Regions from separate parts of the Parapedobacter sp. ISTM3 genome, predicted to be linked through region 3. Evidence: riboswitches for the same ligand, from Rfam matches in the RefSeq annotation. Region 3 holds a riboswitch; each other region holds the start of a gene.
What was found. A riboswitch is a leader RNA that binds a small molecule or an ion and turns the genes downstream of it on or off. The one in region 3 is predicted to bind S-adenosylmethionine.
Positions count from the first base shown of each region.

Region 1: linked by a shared signal. The riboswitch ahead of JHJ32_RS01000 (amidohydrolase) and the one ahead of JHJ32_RS17170 (O-acetylhomoserine aminocarboxypropyltransferase/cysteine synthase family protein) in region 3 are both predicted to bind S-adenosylmethionine.
Region 2: linked by a shared signal. The riboswitch ahead of metE (5-methyltetrahydropteroyltriglutamate--homocysteine S-methyltransferase) and the one ahead of JHJ32_RS17170 (O-acetylhomoserine aminocarboxypropyltransferase/cysteine synthase family protein) in region 3 are both predicted to bind S-adenosylmethionine.

Region 1 is NZ_JAENGN010000001.1:232,971-238,131, forward strand. Features, by position in the region: gene JHJ32_RS00995 (TlpA disulfide reductase family protein) at 1-959, opposite strand, end outside; gene JHJ32_RS01000 (amidohydrolase) at 966-2,408, opposite strand; SAM riboswitch class I at 2,554-2,661, opposite strand; gene JHJ32_RS01005 (RagB/SusD family nutrient uptake outer membrane protein) at 2,867-4,453, opposite strand; gene JHJ32_RS01010 (TonB-dependent receptor) at 4,472-5,161, opposite strand, start outside.
Region 2 is NZ_JAENGN010000007.1:125,677-130,837, forward strand. Features, by position in the region: gene JHJ32_RS11520 (sensor histidine kinase KdpD) at 1-827, shown strand, start outside; gene JHJ32_RS11525 (response regulator transcription factor) at 838-1,530, shown strand; SAM riboswitch class I at 1,647-1,750, shown strand; gene metE (5-methyltetrahydropteroyltriglutamate--homocysteine S-methyltransferase) at 1,870-4,191, shown strand; gene trmD (tRNA (guanosine(37)-N1)-methyltransferase TrmD) at 4,316-4,993, shown strand.
Region 3 is NZ_JAENGN010000014.1:82,170-87,330, forward strand. Features, by position in the region: gene JHJ32_RS17160 (glutamine synthetase III) at 1-1,778, shown strand, start outside; gene JHJ32_RS17165 (DUF2721 domain-containing protein) at 1,802-2,272, opposite strand; SAM riboswitch class I at 2,378-2,493, shown strand; gene JHJ32_RS17170 (O-acetylhomoserine aminocarboxypropyltransferase/cysteine synthase family protein) at 2,745-4,049, shown strand; gene JHJ32_RS17175 (homoserine dehydrogenase) at 4,182-5,161, shown strand, end outside.

The DNA of each region.
Region 1 (5,161 bases), on a different contig from region 3:
TCTTCCCCCCGGAGATTCCGCGCGACGATAGTCCCATCTGGTCCAATCAGAAAATTCGCCGGGATGGCCCGTACTCCATAAATAGCCGCAGCTTCACTTTCCCAAAATGTCAGGTCGGAAACATGCGGCCAGGTAAGCTTATCGGCTTCGATTGCTTTTAGCCAGGCCTCTTTTGTCTTGTCGAGTGAGACGCCGAAGACAGTGAAGCCCTTATCCTTGTACCGTTGGTAGGCGGCCACGACATTGGGGTTCTCCCTGCGGCAGGGGCCGCACCATGCAGCCCAGAAATCCAGCAGTACGTACCCTTTACCGAGGTGGTCAAAAAAGCGAATGGTGCGTCCGTCCGGTGCGTTTGAAGTAAAGTCAGGGGCTTTATTACCTGGTAATACGGTTTCCAGCGTATTGGCGAGCCCGAGTAATACGGTTGCGTACTGGGTATGCTGTAGTGACGGAGCGAGTTGGCTTACATAATCCCTGATTTCTGAAGGGCTCAGCCTGTAGGCAAAGTAACGGTATAGAACATACGCGGAGGTGATCGAGGCAGGGTCTTCCTTGATGAAATCGGCAATTTGTATATTCCGCTGGCGGCTGCTGTAATCCACAAAACGGTCATGCGATTTAGAGCCGGACACCACGGTATTGCGATAGGATTCACCGCCGTCGAACGCTACCGTTATCGGCCCCTCTTCCAGGAAAATATAAAACGGCGTCTTGTCTTTTTCAAGCGTGAGTCCGTACAGTTCAGGCAACTGCACGCTTGTGGCGAAGCTGAATGCACCGTTTTGAAGTGCCGCTGAATCAATGGTGTGGAAAATCTTATTATCAAACCGCTGTAGGTATATCGTGCCGGTTTGCATGTCCTTTACGGTACCCTTAAGCTGTAGCGGTTTGGCTTGCTGGGCATATACAGCACTGAGCAAAAGTGTTGAGAGTATGCTTAATGTTATTCTTGTTTTCATATTTCGTTAGTTGTTTTTTAAACGATAATCCAGTGCTGGGGCGCGGTCGCCAAGTAATGACTCATAGCGGAAGTTGGCACCCCTGCGGGATTCGAACTCTTCTTTTACTTCATTGATCAACGTTGGCTTGGTATAAAGGTCTATAGCTGTGAGGGCAAAGACCTTTGCGGTATTGATGAGCGACTTGGTGCCGATGGTGGTTCCGCCGGACGCCACATTCTGCCAGCTGTGGCCAGCACTTCCAGGTACGAAGGTAGCGGTTCCAAATGATACGGTTGGTACGTTCCAGCTTACGTCACCGACGTCTGACGAACCACCTCCCTGTGACGGTTTTTCTTCCTCCAGCGGCTGGACTTTCGCAACGTCATCCAACGCAGCGCTGTTAAGGCCCAAATCTTTCACGATAGCTTCGGCGAAAGCCCGCTCCCGGCTGTCATAGTGAATGCCGCCCACTGTTTCAAGATTTTTTTGCACGATTGCCGCTAGTCGTCGATTAGGCAGTTTCTCGTAGAATCCTGCAATAATTTCGCTGCTTACCGTGGTTTGGGTGCCTTTGGCAGCCCCTTCGGCAGCTTCGTTTACCCAACTGACGAGGTCTTGCAGTACCTCCCGCTTAGGATGGCGGATGTAATAGGATACCTTAGCGACTTCGGGTACTACGTTGGGTGCCTCGCCTCCGTTAGTAATGACATAATGGATACGTGACTCTGACGGAATATGCTCGCGGAGCAGGTTGACCATGTAGTTAAGGGCTTCCACGCCATCTAACGCGGAGCGCCCTTTATCGGGACTGGCTGCCGCGTGTGCCGCCTTGCCGTGGAAGGTATAATCAACCATTTGGATAGCCGTACCCGTAGCTACGTTCACGGCATTTCTCGTGGCAGGGTGCCAATCCAATACGACATCGATTCCCTTGAAGAAACCATCCCGCACCAGATAAACTTTCCCGCCGCCGCCTTCTTCTGCTGGGGTGCCAAATACTTTTATGGTACCCTGGTGGCCGGTGCTTGCCAGCCATTCCTTGATGGCGACGGCCCCCGCTACCGAGGCGGTGCCAAATACGTTGTGTCCACAGGCATGGCCGTTTCCGCCTTCAGTTATCGGCTTGCGGTAAGGTACGGTATCCTGGGATATCCCCGGCAATGCATCAAACTCGGCTAAGATGCCGATGACAGGACTGCCACTGCCATAAGTGGCGATGAATGACGTGGGCATTCCCGCTAATCCGGCCTCTACGGCAAAACCCTGTTCTTCAAGATGATTTTGGAGGATTCCTGAACTTTCCTTTTCCAGAAAGCCCAATTCAGGGGTTGACCAGATAGCTTTTTGGATTTGGTCGTAAGTTTGGAACGAACGGTCTAAATAACTTAACGGGATATCCGTCGTGTTTTGACCAAATAGGGCGAAGGGAAGTAGTATGAGTACGATAAATGTTTGTTTTTTAATCATGTCTGTCGCTATGTTAGTTTTGTGATAACTACGTTTTCATCATTGCCGGTCCCGTCGTGGCTCATCCTCGTTTTGATAATCAAGTAAGTGTCTTCAAGTAGCTGAGATAATTGGATGCTTGGCATCGCGTACATAGCAAGCATTTCACTTATCTACACCTTTGGCAGCGCCCAAGGCAGGATTTAGCACCTTAATGTAGCTTCAGGTTGCTAAGACGTCACAGGGCCTTTCCCTCGGTCTTTCTTGATAAGCACAAACAAAAAGAACTCGGCGGAGCAAAAGTAAAAATAAAAACTATTAAGTTTATAGATTTTATGTGAAATATTTATTTGCGGCGACAATGCTTGCAGCAGAAGTAAAGCGATTATTAAAAACAAAAAAAGAGGCCTTATAACTAAAGCCTCTCCGGTCTAACGGGTTTCGAAATGATCCCCGCATAAGAAGTTATTTAACGGGTGTTAATAATTAGGGTTTTGCTGATTAGCCAGAATTGGATTTGTTGTGACTTCCGTGTTATTGATCGGCCATAGGAAGCGGTAGTCGCTATATGGAATGGCTGGAATCTCTGCGGCGATAGCGGGTTTTCCGACCCCGTAATCCGATCCGTCGTTTTGAAATACACCGCCCCAAGCGCCCGATTTAATCTTCGCTGGAATACCTCCGGTGCTGTAATCAGGGTCCAGCACCAATCGGTGGATGTCTGGCCAGCGGCGTCCTTCTGCGGCAAATTCGATACGTCTTTCGTTTAGAATCGCCTGGATTAAGTCAGTAGGAGCTGATGTAAAACGCGCATCGGCTGGCACGGAGCGATCACGGACAGCATTGAGCAGCAACAGTGCCTGCCCCGTATTGCCCGTTCTGGCATACGCTTCCGAGACATTCAGTAATACCTCTGCATATCGAAGGATTGGAGCCCAATCGGATTGGGTGGTGTAGTCTGTGTATTTCTTGGTAAAGAAATGACGGTACGTCCCTGTCTCGTCTTGTACCTGGAGCAGCTCACGGCGTAAATCACCTGCTACCCAAAACGATGCATTATATAGGTTAGGACTGGTTGATACCAATCCGCGGCCACCAGGTCCTGCGGGACCCAGCATGCGGGCGAGTGAGCCATTGGTGCCTGGGTTTGAATTTTGTCCGTTAGCAATTGAGAATATGGATTCGGTGTTGTTTGAGTAATTAGTGAAAGGTCCGTCAGGACTTACTGTCAGCGAGTAGCTACCTATCGGGCTGGTAAACGTACCGCCGGTGGCATCGGTGCCCAATTTAGTTCCTTCGGCAATTACACCTGCCCAATCGCCAAGATGCAGTTTGATTCTTGTTTTTAAGCCGATTGCGGCACCCTTTCCTGCTCTGTTGATGGGGCTGTTTGCGGGTAGCACACTTTCTGCATAATCAAGGTCGGCAAGGATCTTTTCATAGGTGCCGGCAACCGTGCCGCGGTCTACCGTGCTCGCCCGTTCAACTGTCTCCGTGGAATTAATGCCAAAATCACGGTAGGGCACACCATAGGCACCGGCATTCGCCCCCTCGGCATAAGGCAGGCTGAAGTGCAACAGCAGTTCGTGATGTGATAAAGCTCTTAAGAACCGAGCCTCGCCTTCATAAATATTAGCCGCTTCCGGGGTGATGATTCCTGCGGATTCCGCTCCGCGCACACCTTCTATGAATAGGTTCGCCTGGTTAATAAGGTTGTAGAGCTGATCCCAATGGTTGGTGTTGTTTGCCGAGGTCGTTGAGTAGGTAGCCTCATAGGTGATTTGGTAAAACTGCTCCAGATTCACCACATCTTCACCTCGAACCTCAGCCTGCTGGATAGATGCCGCTCCAAATGGATATCCCCGTCCGGCGCCACCGTTATAGGTGCCAATGGCTGCTTGGCTGTATACTCCGTTTGCTGCCAATTCGACGTTTTCAGGTGTGTCAAATATTGCTGCTTCGGATAGTCGATTATAGGGGCCTAATTCCGTAAAACTATCCTTGCAGGAAGATGTGGCAAAGACCAATCCGCTCAATAGTATTAATGTCTTGTTTATCCTTTTCATTTCGTGTCAGATTTTTGATTATAAACTCAAGTTGATGCCAAACGTGAATGTTCTGGGGACTGGGTTTACGTTGTCGTCCAGGCTGGGCGCTCTGTTTGTTGTGACGCTGTTTGCAATTTCCGGGTCGATACCTGAATATCCCGTGATGACAAAGGCGTTCTGTACCGAGGCATAGATCCGGGCGTTGTTTACGTTGATCCGACTTAGCAGCGCTTGGGGCAATCGGTACCCCAAGGAGATGTTCTGGAAACGCAAATACTTTCCATCTTCAAGGAAGCGGCTGTTCAAATGGCCGGCTTGATTAAGGCGGTTGGTCTGTCCGGCCCACAGGATCGGAACATCTGTGTTTGGATTTTCAGGTGTCCATGCATTGAGCATTTCCCGGCTGTTGTTTGCGTAAGATTGGGTGGTGAGGGTCGATTGACGGGTGAGGTTGTAGACCTTGTGCCCACCAGCAAATGTCAGGAATAAGCTAAAGTCAAAGTTTTTGTAGTTGAGGGTATTGTTGAATCCACCATACCAAGTTGGGTTTGACTGGCCTAAAAAGATTTTGTCTTCAACTGCATTTAAGGCGCGCGTTGTTTGAGAGGTGTTCGATGGGTCGTTTGGATGGAATATCGACCATGATCCATCTTGAGGGTGGATTTGGGCCAACGTCCGAACTCCATCTAAATATTGGACGAAAACAGGGTAGCCGTTTGCCGGATT
Region 2 (5,161 bases), on a different contig from region 3:
CTGTCTATTTCCCCAATAAAGCCAACATTTTGATGGGCAACATGACGGTCATGCTGTTTTCGTCGGTCGCGCTTTTACTGGTACTCATCAGCTGTTTTGCGTACACCATCTTTACCATGCTCCGCCAAAAGAAGATTTCCGAGATGAAGACGGATTTCATCAACAACATGACGCACGAGTTTAAAACCCCCGTGGCGACCATCATGATTGCCAGCGAATCCCTGCGCGATCCCGAGATAGCATCTGATCAGACGCGGGCTGCCCGTCTCGCTAATATCATATACGACGAAAATGTGCGCTTAGGCAACCATATCGAACGGGTGCTTAACATCGCGCGCCTGGAAAAAGGAAACCTCAAATTGGAACTTCGCGATGTAGATGTTAATGACCTTGCGCAAGCCGTGGTGGATAGCATGGAGCTGCAATTGCTCAAAAACGACGCCAATGTGCACATGCATCTTGATGCAACAGATGCTACTGTCGTGGGAGACGAATTACATTTATCCAACGTGTTTTTCAATTTGATCGATAACGCGATTAAGTACAGCAAAGAAAAGCCCGACATCACCATTAAAACAAGAAATGCCGGCAGCCACATACACATTACCGTGGCCGATAAGGGCATCGGAATGAACCGTGACCAGCTTTCCAAGATTTTCGATCAGTTTTACCGCATACCCACCGGAAACCGTCACGACGTAAAAGGATTCGGTTTGGGGTTAAGCTACGTAAGTGACATTGTAAAACGATTTGGCGGCAAAGTGCAGGTAAAAAGCGAGAAGGACAAAGGAACTGCGTTTGAAATCATGCTGCCGCTCAAAGGATAGGGAGACTATTATGCAAAAAATTCTATTAGCAGAGGACGACCCCAATTTGGGCGACATCTTAAAGGACTACCTGGAACTGAAAGGAAAGTTTGACGTCACACTCTGCAAAGACGGCGACGAAGCCCTTCGCCAATTCAATAAAGAGAAATTTGACCTCTGCATCCTCGATGTGATGATGCCCCGTAAAGACGGCTTTACCTTGGGCAAAGAAATCCGGAAAGCCAACGCGGACATTCCCATTATCTTTGCCACGGCAAAAGGGATGATGGAAGACAAGACCGAAGCATTTGGCCTGGGGGGTGATGACTACATTACCAAGCCCTTCCGCGTGGAAGAGCTTTTGCTCCGTATCAACGCCTTGCTTAAGCGGGCATCCCGCGAAAAGCAAGGGGAGGAGGAACTCCCGGACAAATTCCAAATCGGGAATTACCACTTCGATTATGTCGCCCAGCAAATCAGCAGCAATGGCTATCAGCAGAAACTATCCACCAAGGAGGCTGAGTTGTTGCGCCTACTTTGCATCAAAAAGAACGATGTGCTTACCCGGGAGGAAGCCCTGCTAAAAATCTGGCACGACGACAACTATTTCAATGGCCGTAGCATGGACGTCTTTTTGAGCAAACTGCGCAAATACCTGCGCGATGATCCCAAGGTGGAAATCGTGAATGTGCATGGCAAGGGTTATAAGCTGTTGGTCAGTTAATCAGGCTGGGATAAGCGCCTTCTACAAGTTTGCTCGTTTCCGCATGACGGATGGATGGGCGCCGCGCCTGCGAATTATTTTTTGCGCATTTCAAATTTTATGCCGATATTAGCGGCCGCTTATGGAGAAAGGCAGAGGGAATGGACCCTGTGAAGCCTTAGCAACCTGTCACCAGACAAGGTGCTAAATTCTACCCCGGGTAATCGGGGAAAAATAAGCAGACACAACTCACCTTGTGCCCTCTCCCCTAAAGCAATATAAAAACGTAGGATCGCCGATTCCGAAGTAGGAGAGGCGGTAGCTGATTTGTATATTTAAATAGTTATCATACACATTGTCATGTTAAAAACCAACAATTTGGGTTACCCCCGCATCGGCGCCCTAAGGGAACTGAAGAAGGCTAACGAAGCCTATTGGGCAAAAAAAATAGGCCAGCAAGAGCTATTGGATGCTGCACGCGCTATACGCGAAAGCAATTGGAAGACCCAGCAGGATGCGGGTATTGACCTCATCCCGTCAAATGATTTCTCTTTCTATGATCAGGTGTTGGACCTCTCGCTGACCGTGGGCGCTATCCCTGCTCGTTACCAGGGCTTTCCGTTAGCAGGAGCATCTTCATACAACCTCGATTTGTATTTTGCCATGGCCCGCGGTTTCCAGCAGGACGGCCTGGATGTGACCGCCATGGAAATGACCAAATGGTTTGATACCAACTACCATTACATTGTTCCTGAATTTGTAAAAGACCAGCAGTTTCGCCTTACTTCGGAAAAGATCGTCAACGAGTTTAACGAAGCCAAGCAGTTAGGTATTGTCACCAAACCGGTATTGTTGGGTCCTATCACTTACTTGCTTTTAGGCAAGGAAAAAGAAGCCGGCTTCAACCGCTTGGATTTGATAGATCGCCTATTGCCTGTTTATGAAGAAATCCTCGGCAAACTGGCTCAAGCCGGAGCCCTGTGGATACAATTTGATGAACCGTTTTTGGCGCTGGATATCGACGACAAGACCCGGGCGCTCTATCAAACCGTCTATGATCGCCTCTCGGCCGCCGCTAATGGCATCAAGCTGTTGGTCGCCACTTATTTCGAGGCGCTGCAGGAAAATGCGCAAACGGCGCTGCGCCTGCCGGTGCAGGCGCTGCATGTCGATCTTGTACGCGGCGAAAAACAGTTGGACGAACTGTTACCTGCCGTGCCTGCCAACCTTATTCTTTCTTTGGGCGTGGTGGATGGCCGCAATATCTGGAAAAATGACTACGAAGCGTCTCTCCGGAAGATTAAACAGGCCGTGGACACATTAGGTGCAGACCGCGTTTGGGTAGCGCCGTCAAGCTCCTTACTGCATGTTCCGTTTGACCTGGATTTAGAAGACAATGAACAATCGTTGCCCGCGGAGGTCAAAAACTGGCTGGCCTTTGCCAAACAAAAGCTGGCAGAGGTAAAAGATTTGGCCGTCCTGGCAACTGGCAACGTTGACGCGGCGACATTAACCCGTTTCGAAGCCAACAGGGCTGCACAGCAAAGCCGGCGTACGTCAACGTTGATTCACCGCGAGGAGGTGAAGGCCCGTGTAAAAAGCATTACCGATGCCGACGCACAACGGACAAGTCCGTTCGCCGAACGCAAAGCAAAGCAACTCGCAAAATTCAACCTGCCGGCCTTTGCCACCACCACCATCGGCTCGTTCCCACAGACACGGGACGTCCGCAAGTGGCGGGCCGACCTGAAGAAGGGCGCCATCACGCAAGAGGAATATGATAAACTCATCGCCGAAGAAACCGAGCGGACCATCCGTCTGCAAGAAGAATTGGATATCGATGTGCTGGTGCATGGCGAATTCGAACGCAACGACATGGTGGAGTACTTCGGCGAGCAGCTCTCCGGTTATGCGTTCACCAAAAATGGGTGGGTGCAATCGTACGGTTCACGCTGCGTGAAGCCCCCCATCATCTATGGCGACGTAAGCCGCCCCGCAGATATGACCGTGCGCTGGTCTGCATATGCGCAATCGCTCACCGAACGCCCCGTGAAGGGCATGCTCACCGGACCGGTAACGATCCTGCAGTGGTCGTTCGTGCGCAATGACCAGCCGCGTTCAGAGACCACCTACCAGATTGCGCTCGCCATCCTGGATGAAGTACAGGCACTGGAAAAAGCCGGCATCAAGATCATCCAAATTGACGAGCCTGCCATCCGCGAAGGACTCCCGCTGCGTAAGGCCGACCATAAAGGATACCTTGACTGGGCGGTACGTGCGTTTCGCGTCTCCTCATCCAATGTGGAAGACGACACGCAAATCCATACGCATATGTGCTATTCAGAGTTTAATGACATCATTGAGCACATCGCGGCGATGGATGCTGATGTCATCACCATCGAAACGTCCCGCTCACAAATGGAATTGTTGGATGCCTTTGCTGACTTCAATTACCCGAATGACATTGGCCCCGGCGTTTATGACATCCATTCACCTCGTGTACCGAGCAAGGAGGAGATCGTAGCCCTGCTTGAAAAAGCAAAGGCCGTCATTCCTGCGGAGCAACTATGGGTTAATCCGGACTGCGGCCTAAAGACCCGTGCCTGGCCTGAAACCAAGGCGGCTTTGGAAGCCATGGTAGAAGCGGCCAAAACGTTGCGCGGCGTAACAGAAACGGTGTAAGTGCCTTTACGCGACAAATTTTCGCTGACTCCGGCTGCCAATAGCGGCAGCCGGACTTTTTTAACCCCCCTAAAGGCCATCGGCCATGGCCGACCCATCACCAAAAAACACTATCTTTGCCCGTATGCGGTTTGACATTATTACGGTGCTACCCCAGCTGTTGGATAGTCCTTTTGCACATTCCATCTTACAGCGTGCGCAAAAAAAGGGACTTTGCGAAATCGTTGTGCACAACCTGCGCGATTACGCCGATAATAAGCATAAAAGCGTGGACGACTACCCGTACGGGGGCGGCAGCGGCATGGTGATGCAAGTGGCCCCTTTTGCCGCTTGTATCGAGCAACTGCAAGCCCAGCGCAGCTATGATGAGATCATCTTCATGACACCTGACGGCGACACGCTCAACCAGACTATCGCCAACCACCTGTCAACCAAAGCCAACCTTATCATCCTTTGTGGGCATTATAAGGGCATTGACCAACGCATACGCGACATCTATGTGACCCGTGAACTTTCGATCGGCGACTATGTCCTCTCCGGCGGAGAGCTGCCTGCGGCGGTCTTGGTTGATGCTGTTGTACGTCTGCTCCCGGGCGTGCTATCGGATGAAACATCAGCGCTTTCGGATTCGTTCCAAGGTGGCTTATTGGACGCTCCGGTGTATACCCGGCCGGCCGACTGGAATGGGCACAAAGTTCCCGATGTATTGCTCAGTGGCAATCAGGCCGCCATCAACCAATGGCGGGACGAACAGGCCATCGCCCGGACCAAATCCCGAAGGCCGGATCTGTTGGATGACTGATTTTTTTCATTTTTACCACAAAAAATTTGTTTGGCGTTTTTTTTTTATATTTTTGCTACACTATGTTAATGAACAAGTTCCGCATCGCATTATGGTGGCGGCTCGATGGAAATAACGTCGGGCAGGCTGGGACGGTTACATGTGGTTAATCACGGCTCAAGATTTAAA
Region 3 (5,161 bases):
GTATTCGTAATACATTCGAGGCAAGGGGCTATACAGGCTGGGATCCCTCTTCTCCCGCATTTATTTATGAAACTGGGGGCGGCAAAACACTTTGCATTCCTACCATCTTCGTATCGTATACCGGTGAGGCCTTGGATTACAAGGCACCGTTATTAAAAGCAGTCAATGCTTTGGATAAGGCGGCGGTGGACGTTGCCAATTTCTTCGATAAGTCCATAACCAAAGTCAATGCCTCCTTAGGGGTAGAGCAAGAGTATTTTCTCGTAGATTTGGCGTTGTTCAATGCCCGACCCGACTTACAACTTACTGGGCGCACGTTGTTTGGCCATATGTCTGCTAAAGGTCAGCAATTGGAGGATCATTACTTCGGTGCCATTCCTGAGCGGGTATTGGCCTTCATGGTGGATCTGGAGCAAGAAGCACTCAAATTGGGTATTCCGCTGAAGACCCGGCACAACGAAGTAGCCCCTTCACAGTTTGAATGTGCACCGATGTTTGAGGAAATCAACCTAGCTATTGATCACAACCAGCTATTACTCAATGTCATGGAGCAAGTAGCCCTACGGCATAAATTCAAGGTGTTGATCCACGAAAAACCTTATGCCGACATCAACGGCTCAGGCAAGCACAACAACTGGTCAATGATTACCAACACTGGGGTAAACCTGCTTTCTCCCGGCAAGACACCGAAAAACAATTTGATGTTCCTTTCGTTTTTCGTCAATGTCATCAAAGCGGTACATGACAATGCAGACCTCCTGCGCGCATCCATCGCAAGTGCCGCCAATGACCATCGCTTGGGTGCTAACGAGGCCCCACCTGCCATTATTTCCATCTTCCTTGGCAGCCAACTAAATGCTGTGCTTGACGAAGTAGAAACCGCAAGGGTAGCAAAGAAAGTCAAAAACGAAACGTTACTTTGGCATGGTATTCCCAAAATTCCTGAGCTGCAATTAGACAATACCGATCGGAATCGAACGTCGCCATTTGCGTTTACGGGAAACAAATTTGAGTTCAGGGCAGTCGGTTCGTCGGCAAACAGTGCCAGCCCGATGACCGTCCTCAGTGCTATCGTAGCAAACCAATTAATCGAATTCAAGTCGGAAGTTGACAAGCAAATCAAAAAAGGCACGAAGAAAGATTTGGCGCTGCTTAACGTTGTACGCAAATACATCAAAGAATCCAAAGCTATTCGTTTCGAAGGCAACGGATACAGCAAAGAATGGGAAGAAGAAGCGCATAAGCGGGGCCTTTCCAACATTAAGACGACGCCAAAAGCACTGGACGTTTACGTTAGCGAGAAATCACTCGAACTTTTTGAAAAACTTGGCGTACTAAGTAAGCGGGAGAGCAAGGCTCGCCACGAGATCTTACTGGAAAACTATTATAAGAAGATCCAGATTGAGGCACGGGTATATGGTGAAATTGTAAACAGTCTTATCGCTCCGGCCGCTTTTAACTATCAGAATGATCTGATAACCAATGTCAAAGGGCTAAAAGACATCGGATTAAAAGCGGATACTTATAATGCTCAAGTAGAGCTTATTGAGCGTATATCCACGCATGTCAATACCATTATTGCTGAAGCTGAGGCCATGCGCCAAGAACGCAAAAAAGCCAATGTATTGGAAGACACACGCGAAAAGGCCATAGCTTATGATGAAAATGTAAAACCTTATTTTGACAAAATCAGGTATCACATCAATAAACTTGAGCAGATAATTGACGACCGCAAGTGGCCATTGCCAAAACTGCGGGAGCTCCTTTTCGTAAGATAACTTACCTCCCTCTAAACTTAAATTTAGTGGCCCTCCGATTGAGGGCCACTTTTTTTCTTATCAAACTTTTTCTTGATGTAGTCGACCAGTGACCTGTCATCTCCTTCTTCCATATCGCTCAACTCCAGTTCCAGGGCTTTATTGCTGACCTGAATCTCAAGCAACGAAATAATGAGCGATATAGCAAAAAAAAGCAGGCTCAGCGCAAAGGTCAGCTCTGAGAAGTAGTTGTTTTCAATATAAATGCAGTACATGCAAACGATGCAGGCGACGAAGCTCAATACACCCATGGCCTGCATTTGCTTAATCAACTTCAACCGATACCGAAGATTCTGAATCTGTCCATGCAAAACACCGCTTTTATTGTGTTCAAGATATTTTGCATGCAGGCTGCGGACCAACGCAGCTAACGCCAAAAACCGATTGGTGTAAGCCAACATAATTAAACTGATTGCCGGAAATAGCAGCGCTGCTGTATTAAATGTAATATTCATTGGTACAAAAAAATCAAAAATACTTTGCACATACAAATCGCACAACCTATATTTGCACTCGATGTGTGCATGCACACACAAATCAATTCCTCTTCAAAAGGTCTTGGTTTATAAAGAAGTGGCGAGAGACTGGCTCAATGACCCACTGGCAACCATCTGAAGCGACGGAAAAGGTGCCAAATCCTGTCCCAACCAACATTGTTGTTGGGAGCATATAAATAAAAAGACAATGAACATGTATCCAACAAGCAGCAATCGTTATCCAGCCAATTGGGAATCTGGGCATCAGACCGCCTCCCTTACCGTCATTCAAGCCATCCGAATGTGCAGCGGAACGATGTGTACATGCTGCTAATCCCGTACACGCAATAGGTATACAAGTTGCTGGCTAGCGCCCGCAGCGATACTGGTGTACCGTAGCGCATGCATCCTTTGTAATATCAGATTAATCCACAAATAAAAACAGCAGATTATGGCTAATGAAAATCTAAAATTTGAGACCTTGCAAGTACACGCTGGCCAAGAAATCGACCCCACTACGGGTTCGCGTGCGGTACCCATCTATCAAACCACGTCGTATGTATTCAATAGTGCGGCACACGGCGCGAATCTATTTGCCCTGAAAGAATTTGGCAACATATACACACGGATTATGAACCCAACCACTGATGTGTTTGAAAAGCGCATCGCTGCGTTGGAAGGCGGAGTGGCCGCATTGGCTGTTGCGTCAGGACAAGCCGCTCAATTCATCGCATTGACCAACATATTAGAAAACGGTGATAATTTTGTCAGCGGCGCAAACCTATATGGTGGCACATTCAATCAGTTCAAGGTATCCTTCAAACGATTAGGCATAGAAGCACGATTTGCAAAAGACGACGCTCCAGAGAATATCGAGGCGCTCATCGATGACAATACCAAAGCGATTTATGTAGAAACGATCGGCAATCCGAGCTACAGCATTCCAGACTTTGAGCGGATTTCGAGTATCGCGCAAAAATACGATTTACCACTCATTGTAGATAACACATTCGGCGCAGCCGGCTACCTTTTCAAACCATTGGAACATGGTGCACATGTTGTGGTTGAGTCGGCCACTAAATGGATTGGCGGCCATGGCAACAGCATCGGCGGCGTAATTGTTGATGGAGGAAACTACAACTGGGGAAATGGCAAATACAAGCAATTCAGCGAGCCGTCTGAAGGCTACCATGGCTTGGTATTCAGTGACGTGTTCGGCGTGGGCGGCCCATTCGGGAATATTCAATTTGCTATTCGTGCACGTGTGGAAGGGCTTCGGGATTATGGCCCCGCGCTGTCGCCGTTCAATGCCTTTCTGTTATTACAAGGCCTGGAAACACTTTCGCTACGCGTACAACGCCACGTAGACAACGCCCTTGAAGTAGCCAAATGGCTTGAAAGCCACCCACAGGTTGAGCGGGTAAGCTATCCGGGCTTAAAAAATCATCCACACCATAACAACGCCCAAAAGTATCTAAAAAATGGTTTCGGCAGCGTATTGTCATTTATCATCAAAGGAGGTGCGGATAAGGCCAATGCATTCATCGATGCCCTGCAATTGATAAGCCATCTGGCAAATGTTGGCGATGCGAAAACATTAATCATACACCCTGCAGCCACCACACATCAGCAATTGAGTGAAGCTGACCAGCTGAACGCCGGCGTATTTCCTGGTTTACTCCGTATTTCTGTGGGTATCGAACACATTGACGATATCAAAGCCGATCTGCAACAGGCATTTGATAAGATTAGGTAACCCCGATCACTAAGCAGCAAACAAACACAATGCATGTTACATATATTGACAAATTCCAGAACATTTAACTTGAAAGTGGAGCGCACGTTGCCACGTTAGCTGAGCCAGACATTAAATAACGTAACAGTAAACATGAACAACAAACTTACCTTGGGGATTTTCGGTTTTGGTGTAGTGGGGCAAGGGCTGCACGATATCATCAAAACCAAAAATCTCAACCTTGCAATCAAACGATTCGTCATCAAACACCCTGAAAAGAAACGCACATTACCCGCCGAACTGTTTACCACCGATGCCAACGCCGTGCTGGACGACCCGGAAATCAATACTGTTGTAGAGCTTATCGACGATGCGGAGGCTGCCTTCGATATCGTGTCCAGCGCCCTCCGGTCGGGGAAAAACGTCGTTTCTGCCAATAAAAAAATGATCGCAACCCACTTAGCTGATTTGATAGCCATCCAGCAGGAGTATGGCACAAGTTTGCTATATGAAGGGGCGGTATGCGGAAGCATTCCCATTATCAGGAACCTCGAAGAGTACTATGACAATGAACTGCTCCATGCAGTGACGGGTATCTTCAATGGTTCATCCAACTATATTTTATCTAAAATATTTAACGAAAATCTGGCATATGCTACGGCGTTGAAACAAGCTCAGGACCTCGGTTTTGCAGAGACTGATCCTACATTGGACGTCGGTGGGTACGATCCAAAATTTAAGCTGGCTATTGTAGCATCGCATGCTTACGGCCTTTATATCGCCCCGGAAGCGATTTTGAATATCGGAATAGACAAGCTTAGCGCATCCGATATCCAATTCGCCAAAGAAAAGAATTTCAAAATCAAATTGGTCCCTACAGCGCGGGAAATCAATGATAAATCTGTCATTTTATATGTGTTGCCAAAGCTGATTCCTCGCGACAACATATTGTATGGCGTAGAGAACGAATACAACGGTGTGCTGGTTAAAGCCGCATTCGCCGATGAGCAATTTTTCTATGGCAAAGGCGCCGGCGGCCATCCAACGGGATCCGCCGTACTATCCGACATAGCGGCTTTGCGGTATGGTTATAAATACGAGTACAAAAAACACATTGATGCCAACGGGCTTGC